DNA from 2 places in the Caballeronia jiangsuensis genome. Region 1 is predicted to be linked to the other one. Evidence: predicted binding sites of a transcription regulator. Region 1 holds the regulator's gene; the other holds the start of a gene.
The links. Region 1 encodes FNR, which switches genes on or off when oxygen is low (the NO sensors DNR and NnrR bind a similar motif). Its sites were predicted from a motif close to TTGATNNNNATCAA; they were not measured.

Region 2: the regulator FNR is predicted to act here: its motif matches at 2,786-2,799, upstream of cyoA (ubiquinol oxidase subunit II).

Annotation. Positions count from the first base shown of each region.
Region 1 is NZ_JAQQDB010000006.1:207,166-211,358, reverse strand. It holds gene PQR08_RS08840 (PAS domain-containing sensor histidine kinase) at 1-544, shown strand, start outside; gene PQR08_RS08835 (response regulator) at 622-1,269, shown strand; gene fnr (fumarate/nitrate reduction transcriptional regulator Fnr) at 1,432-2,166, shown strand; gene PQR08_RS08825 (DUF1488 family protein) at 2,142-2,447, opposite strand; gene PQR08_RS08820 (hypothetical protein) at 2,530-2,826, opposite strand; gene PQR08_RS08815 (universal stress protein) at 2,858-3,304, opposite strand; gene PQR08_RS08810 (putative universal stress family protein) at 3,520-4,193, shown strand, end outside.
Region 2 is NZ_JAQQDB010000021.1:79,524-83,716, forward strand. It holds gene PQR08_RS22185 (NarK family nitrate/nitrite MFS transporter) at 1-407, opposite strand, end outside; gene PQR08_RS22190 (MFS transporter) at 410-1,660, opposite strand; gene PQR08_RS22195 (PA3715 family protein) at 1,845-2,711, opposite strand; gene cyoA (ubiquinol oxidase subunit II) at 2,917-3,801, shown strand; gene cyoB (cytochrome o ubiquinol oxidase subunit I) at 3,805-4,193, shown strand, end outside.

The DNA.
Region 1 (4,193 bases):
GCAGATATCCCTCCTCGACACCGGCGCGCACGATGCGCATATCGCGAAGCAATCGCTCGCGCAGATCGACACGATCATCGGATCGGTGCGGCGCATCGCGGCAGGCCTGCGTCCGCCCGTGCTCGACGACCTCGGTCTCTTCGCCGCGATCGACTGGCTCGCCTGCGACTTTCGCCGGCGCTACGATCTGACGATTCATCTGGATCTCGAAGGCGAGGAAGACGGATTCGACACGACCGCCTCCACCTCGGTCTTCCGGCTGGTTCAGGAAGCGCTCACGAACATCGTGCGCCATGCGCGGGCCAGCGAGGCGCGCATCGCGATCGTCTGCGCGCAGTCGCGCTGCACGCTGACCATAGAAGACGACGGCTGCGGCGCCGATGTCACGCGCGGGCGCGCCGCCGGCGCGTTCGGCCTGCTCGGCATGGGCGAGCGCGTGCGTCAACTGGGCGGCGTCATCGCGTTTCGCAGCGCGCCCGGCGAAGGCTTTCGCATTCGCGCGGAGATTCCGCTCGGGCATCGCGCCGGCGACGGCTTCCCTTGATTTGAATCAAGCGCTACGAGGCTGTCGTCGGTAAACTCGAACTCCGCGCGAGTCGGTCGACAAAAGGAATCGCATCGATGACGATAAGAGTGCTGATTGCCGATGACCATGCACTCGTGCGCGACGGCCTGCGCCACATCCTCGCGAACGCACACGGCTTCGAGGTCGCCGGCGAAGCGAGCGACGGACCGGCCACCCTCACGCTCGCACGCGCGACCGATGCCGACGTCCTCGTGCTCGATCTTTCGATGCCGGGCCGCGGCGGCCTCGACCTGCTCAAGCAGATCAAGGACGAAAAGCCCGAAATGCGCATCCTCGTGCTCACCATGCACGCCGAACAGCAATACGCCGCGCGCGCCTTCAAGGCGGGGGCGTCGGGATACATCACCAAGGAAAGCGCGAGCGCGGAACTGGTCGCGGCGGTCGGCAAGGTCGCGTCGGGCGGCGTCTACGTGAGCCTCGCGATGGCCGAACGCTTCGCGCAGAGCCTCAGCGAACCCGCCGACGCGCTGCCGCATCAGCGCCTGTCGAACCGCGAGTTCGAGGTGTTCCGGCGCTTGTGCGCGGGCGAGTCGATCAGCGATATCGGCGAGGCGCTGTGTGTGAGCGCGAAGACCGTCAGCACCTACAAGGCGCGCATCCTCGACAAGATGCGCATGCCGCACGAAGCAGCGCTCGTGCGTTACGCGGTGCGCCATCAGCTTTTCGACGACGACGGCGCCTGATCCGTTTCGACGCGTGTCAGCGTTTCCCTACACGGCTTCCCGATCGCCTACAGCACGATCCGCCTGCGCCGATTTATTTTCGAGATGAAACGGCCAATAATCCGATGCGAGGCATTCAGGATCGCGCATCGATGCGCGATCCGGTCCGACAGGAGGCGCAGCATGATTCCCGCGAGCGCAGAGACTCTCGGCACGAGAGCCGAGGTGAAGCGCACGAACACACGTTGTTCGACATGCTCGATGCAGCGCATCTGCATGCCGTCGGATCTATCGCCGGTCGATTACGAACGTCTCGACGCGATCATCTGCTCGACGCGCTCGGTGCGGCGCGGCGAAACGCTCTTCCGTTGCAGCGATCCGTTCCAGAGTCTCTACGCGGTGCGCAGCGGATGCTTCAAGACCGTCGTCATGCACCGCGAGGGCCACGAGCAGGTCACGGGTTTTCATCTGCCGGGCGATGCGCTCGGGCTCGACGGCGTGAGCGCCGATCGCCACACGTGCGATGCGATCGCGCTGGAAGACAGCGTCGTCTGCATCATTCCGTTCGATCTGCTCGAATTGCTGTGCCGCGAAGTCAGGGCGCTCCAGCATCACGTGCATCGCGTGATGTGCGGCGAAATCGTGCGCGAATCCAACCTCATGATGATGCTCGGCACGATGACGGCGGAGCAGCGCGTCGCGGCCTTCCTGCTCAATCTCTCGACGCGCATGAAGGCGCGCGGCTATTCGCCGGCGCAGTTCGTCCTGCGCATGACGCGCGAAGAAATCGGCAGCTATCTCGGCCTGAAGATCGAAACCGTCAGCCGCATGTTCTCCAGGCTGCAGAAAGCCGGCGTGATCGATGCGCGCGGCCGCGACGTGCGGATTCTCGATCAGGCCCGGCTCGAAGAAGTCTGAGCGCGTGCCTGACGGAAGCGGAAAAATCCGCTGCGCAGCATGACCGATGTGCCGCCGACGCGGCTCAGCACATGTTCGGCGGCCCCTTCGATCGACGAGCGATGGCTCTCGAAAGCCTGCTGTAAATCTTCCTCCCGCCACGACGCAGCACCGAAGTGATCTTCCAGCGCCTCGGCGGAAATGGTGCACGCGATGCGCTCGCCATCGGCGAAGGCGGCGAACGTGAGTGAAGGGACATCGCCCTGATAGACGGGCGGCTGGCTGGGAAAGGTGATGTTCATGCCGATACCTCGCAATGGTTTCGACCTGCGGCGCATATCCACTGAGTCTCGGCCATGAATTCGCGCTGCGTATTGATCTGGATCAATACCGCTCGCGCAGGATTCGCACGGCGTCGTCGAAGGCGTGATGCATCGCCACGGTCGGGTCGGCGTCGGCGTTGCGTTGCACCGTGACCTGCTCGGAGTCGCGCGTGAGAAGCACCAGTTGCGCATCGTAGACGGGTTGCCCTGACGGATCGGGACAGGCCTTGATCGTGAGCCGGCAATCGACGATATCCGTCGCGACGCCCGCAAGCCGCACGAGTTCGACGCCCGCTTCCCGTTCGATCACGTTCGAGCCGGAAAAGCCGAGGTAGGCGATCTGCATTCCGAGGCCCATGTGATTGTTTCTCCTGTCAGGCCGATGATCCTCACCCATCCTTGCCCTCACCATTCGACGCACGCATCAGCAGCACGGGACACGTCGAGCGTCTGACGAAAGCTTCGGCGACGCTGCCAAGCGCAAGCCGCCGCAATCCGGTCCGGCCATGCGTGCCCATCACGACGAGATCGGCGGGCATATGCGCCGCGCGTCGCTGCAGGCATTTCGCGATCGTGTCGGTCACGTTGCGCGTTTCGGCGAGTTCGGTTTCGCAGTCGATGCCGGCCGCGATCGCGCGCGCCTGCGCGGTCTCCAGCGTGCGCGTGCCGTCCTCGCGCACGCTCACGCGATACTGCGCAGGAAACGACGAAAGCGCGGCCACGTCGATGACGAAGACGATGTACACCCTGGCGAGCGCGCCGATACGGATCGCCTCGTCGAGCGCGCGTTGCGAGCATTCACTGCCATCGAGCGCAACCAGGATATTGCGGTACATCGTCTTTCGTCCTTCACGTCTGTGCGATGCGATCGCCCACACGGCGCGGCGAACGCACTCACTCTATCGCGGTGCCCGTCTGCGCAATTGACCTGAATCAAGCGCAAGCGCATCGGCGCGCGACCCCGCTTCCGTTGATCTGAGTCAAGCGAACAATGGCGGCGTCTCCTTAGACTCGGGGCCATCAACTCTCAGTGGACTCCAGGAGTCATTCGATGAGCTACAAGACGATCCTCGTGCACCTCGATACGAGCGTGCGCGCCCATCCCCGTCTGGAAACCGCGCTGCAACTCGCGAGGCAATTCGACGCGTATGTGATCGGCCTCTATTCGGTTTTCGAGCCGAACGCGCGCGCGTTCAACGTGATGGCCGGCACCGCCGCCTATTACGAAGCGCGGGCGGCCGTGCGCCGCGAACAGGCCGGCGCGCTGGAACGGCTCTTTCACGCGGAATTGAACCGTGCGGGCGTATCGGGCGAATGGCTCGCGCCAGCCGAACCGGCGGACCATGCGGTGCCGCATCACGCGCGCTGCGCCGATCTCGTGATCGCGGGCCAGGACGATCCCGGCGATCCCGAGTCCTATATCGGCGACGGCTTTCGCGAAAATCTCATCCTGTCCGCGGGACGTCCGGTGCTGCTCGTGCCCTGCACCGGTTTCTTTCCCTCCATCGGCCGGTTTCCGATGATCGCGTGGGATGGCGGCCGCGAAGCTGCGCGCGCGGTCCACGACGCGTTGCCATTGCTGAAGGCGGCCGGGCGCGCGACCATCGTCAGGGTCGATGAGAAAGCGGACGAACGCATCGCGGACGCGGACATCGCCGCTTGCATCGCGCGGCATGGCGTGGAGGTCGATATCGTGTCGGGCGCGAGCGGCGCGGATGCATCGGC
Region 2 (4,193 bases), on a different contig from region 1:
CCGCCGAGGCCGCACAAAAGCGCGAGCACGAGCAGCGTCGAATAGCTTGTCGATGGGTCGCGTAGCGCGACGCCCATGCCGATCGCCGGAATCAGCAGACTTGCCGTGGAGAACGCCGTGAAGCGGCGGCCGCCGAAGATCGGCACGAGGAACGAATAGAAAATGCGCAGCGTCGCGCCCGATAGTGCGGGCAGCGCGGTGAGCCAGAACAACTGGTCCTTCGTGAAGTGAAAGCCGCCCTTGTCGAGACTGACGACCACCACGCTCCACAGCGACCACACCGTAAAGGCCAGCGCCAGTGCGGGAATCGAAATCCAGAGGTTGCGGCGGGCAACCGATTCTCCCGTTTCGCGCCAGAAGGCGGCGTTCTCGGGCTCCCATCGAGTGAGCAGGTATCTTGATGACATGACTAGTGTTTGGGTTGAAACGTGAAGTGCATGCAGATGAGACTGACGGCGGTCGCGCCGAACATCAGCATGAAACAGGTGGTGCGCACGCCGGTGAGATCGACGAGCGCGCCGAAAAGAATCGGCAACAGGAAACCGGCGAGACCGCCCACGAGTCCGACGACGCCCGACACCGCGCCGATGTTCGCGGAGAACTCATCCGAGACGAACTTGAATACCGACGCCTTGCCGATTGCCATCGCAACGCCGACGACGAACATCAGCGCGGTGTACGCGACCGGTCCCGTCTCGATGTGGAACGTGCGCGGACCGTCCTTCGCGTGGACGACGAAGTCCGTGACTGGATAGCTCAGCAGGAAGAAGCACGCGAGCGCGATCCACATGACGATCCATGTGGTGCGATACGCGCCGAAGCGGTCGGACATCCAGCCGCCGAGCGCGCGCAGCATGCCGCCTGGAAGCGAGAAGCAGGCGGCGAGAAACGCGGCATGTTCGATGCCGAAGCCGTACTGATTCACGTAGTACTGCGGCATCCACAACGCGAGGCCGACATAGCCGCCGAACACGACCGAGTAGTACTGCGCGTAACGCAGCACGCGACGGTCTTTCAGCACGGCCATCTGCGCGGCGAGGCCGGGCGCGCCGGCGCTGCGATGCGCGGGGTTCGACGTCGACACGAACCAGAAGATCAGCGCGGTGACGAGCATCGCGATGGAATAGACCTTCGGCACGATGGTCCACGTGCCCGCCGCGAGAATCAGCACGGGCGCGACGAACTTGGTGAGCGCGGCGCCCGAGTTGCCCGCGCCGAAGATGCCCATCGCGAAGCCTTGGCGCGACTTCGGGAACCAGCGCGCGACATACGGCGTGCCCACGGAAAACGACGCTCCCGCGATGCCGACGAACAAACCGAGCACGAGGAATTGCCACAGTTCGGTGGCGTAGCCGGTCAGCCAGATCGGTATGACGGTGACGGCCATCGTGCAGAAGAACACGGGGCGGCCGCCGAAGCGGTCGGTCCAGATGCCGAGCGGCACGCGCAACAGCGAGCCGGTGAGCACGGGCGTCGCGGCGATGAGGCCGAACTCGGTATCGGTGAGATGCAACTGCTTTTTGAGGGGAATGCCGAGGATGGCGAAGGCCATCCAGACGGCGAAGCAGATCGTGAATGCGAACGTGCTGGCGCCGAGCACGCGCCAGGCTCGCATGTCGGTCGATGCTTTGGATTCGAAGTGTGTGTCGACGACGCTCATCGTCCTTCCCTTGTCGTTGCTGCTTTATCGACAAGGGTAAGGAACGTCGCGCGAGACGCCTATCCGCCATGCGGATGCGGCGACGTCGTGCCGCTAGTCAGTGCGGCGTAGTTCGGATGGGTTAGCGGGTTTGAGCTTCACGTCGTTTGCGAAGCCCGCGCGTGGAATGCGCATCGCGCCTTTTCTAGTCCTGTCGCAGCGCCTTCGGAACGATGTAATGTCCGTTGTTGTATTCCAATGTGAAGTTCTTGCGCAGCGCCGGCGAGTCCCTGTCAGTGCAGGTTTGGCCGACCATTTTGTTCACTGTGTGGGTCGACTTTTCAGCGATTTTCAGAGCCGCGTATCCCTCGCGGCCCGCAGGACCGATATCGATCGTCCGGGTCGTGGAATCGAGATAGCCGTCACACGCTCCGTCGTTCTCGCCGCTGTAGTTCGACATAGCCAGCCGGTCGACAAGCTTGCGCAATGTCTGACCTTCGATCGTATAAAGATTCAGCGACGTCGAGCCAAAGGGATTCACGCGCGACGAGCCGGAGTAATCGACCCGCACGCCGAACGCGCGATTTCCCGGCTTCAGTTGATACCGCGCCGTATCGAGTTCGATGCCGTCCACCCGAACAGCGTCGAAAGTAATCGCGTTCGGCTCGTAGACGTGCGCGATCACCGAGCCGGAAGCGCTGTCTGCCACGAGAACCTCCACATCGTCGATGCCTTCGTCGTCGCTATCGCCTTTCTGCTTCAGCGGCAATACGGCGAGCGTGAGATCCGGGTTGGTCGGCCATTCCTTGCAAACGGCAAGGCGCGAATCGAGCGTTCGCCCGTGATGCAATTTGTCGACCCATGTCTGCATGAAATCGGAACACGCGGCGTGGGCGAATACAGGTGCCAGCAAGCTGGCGGCGAGAATCGAGATTTTCTTCTTCATATTGTCTGATGCCTTCTGGAAATCGGCGCGTGCCGATGGGGCCCGCGCCGGACGATCATTTTCATCTTTGCGACATGATTTGACCCGCGCCGAGCCACCTTTTATGACACCCGCGACGTCAACCATTCGTTGTAGACTCTCCTGCCCTTTCGGGTCACTCCCGAAGAGTCATATCGCGCGCGACACCCTGTCGCATCAGCTTGATCTGAAACAATTTTCCAAACATTCGGGCCATCGCGAAAAATCCCGCGTGGCATGATCTTGACGCGGCGCAAAGCCGTGCAGTGGCGTTCTCCCCGGGACGCTTCGATCATAGAAACCAGCGAATGCAATGAATGAAAATACCCAACGTTTAGCAGTGCCATTGTTATCGGGGCTGATAGCCAGTGTCGGTCTTTCGGGATGCAAGCTGGAGGTTTTGGAGTCGAAAGGCGTGATCGGCGCAGCGGAATCCTCGCTGATCGCCACCGCGACTTACACCATGCTTCTGGTCGTGGTTCCGGTGATTCTGCTCACCCTGTTCATCGCATGGCGCTATCGGGCGTCCAACAAGAACGCCACCTACGCGCCGAAGTGGGCGCACTCCACGGCCATCGAAGTCGTGGTCTGGATCATCCCCGCGATCATCATCCTGTACCTCGGCATCCTCACGTGGAAATCCACGCACGAACTCGATCCGTACAAGCCGCTGGAATCCAGCGTCAAGCCGATCAACGTCGAAGTCGTGGCGCTCGACTGGAAGTGGCTGTTCATCTATCCGGATCTGGGCGTGGCGTCGGTGAACCAGCTCGCGTTTCCGGTGGGCACGCCGGTGAACTTCCGCATCACGTCGGATTCGGTGATGAACTCGTTCTTCATCCCGGAACTCGGCGGCCAGATCTACGCAATGGCCGGCATGCAGACGAAGCTGCACCTCCTGACCGATCACGCGGGCGACTACGCGGGCATTTCGGCGAACTACAGCGGCAAAGGCTTCTCCGACATGAAGTTCCGCGCGCTGGCCATGTCCAACGCCGACTTCGACGCGTGGCTCAAGCAAGTCAGAAACGCGCCCGAGGCATTGAGCATGGACGTCTACACCGGCGTCGCGCGCCCGAGCGAGAAGGTTGCCGTGCGCTACTTCTCGACCGTCGATCCGAAGCTCTTCAGCAACATCGTCGCGAAGTACAACTACGGCAACTCGGTCGTAGGCGCAAATTGTGTAACAAAGGGGTAAGCCATGTTCGGCAAATTAACGCTTGAGGCGATCCCGTACCACGAGCCCATCATCATGGGGGCGACCGTCTTCATGGCGATCCTCGCACTCGGTACGGTCGCCCTTCTCACCAAACTCGGCAAATGGGGCTGGCTCTGGCGCGAGTATCTGACTTCGGTCGATCACAAGCGCATCGGCGTCATGTATCTCGTCGTCGCCGGGCTGATGCTCGTGCGCGGCTTCGCCGACGCCGTCATGATGCGCATTCAGCAGGCCATCGCGCTCGATTCGCCGGGGTATCTGCCGGCGCATCACTTCGACCAGATTTTCTCGGCCCACGGCACCATCATGATCTTCTTCATGGCCATGGCGCTGCTGGTCGCGTTCTTCAACCTCGTCGTGCCCCTGCAGAT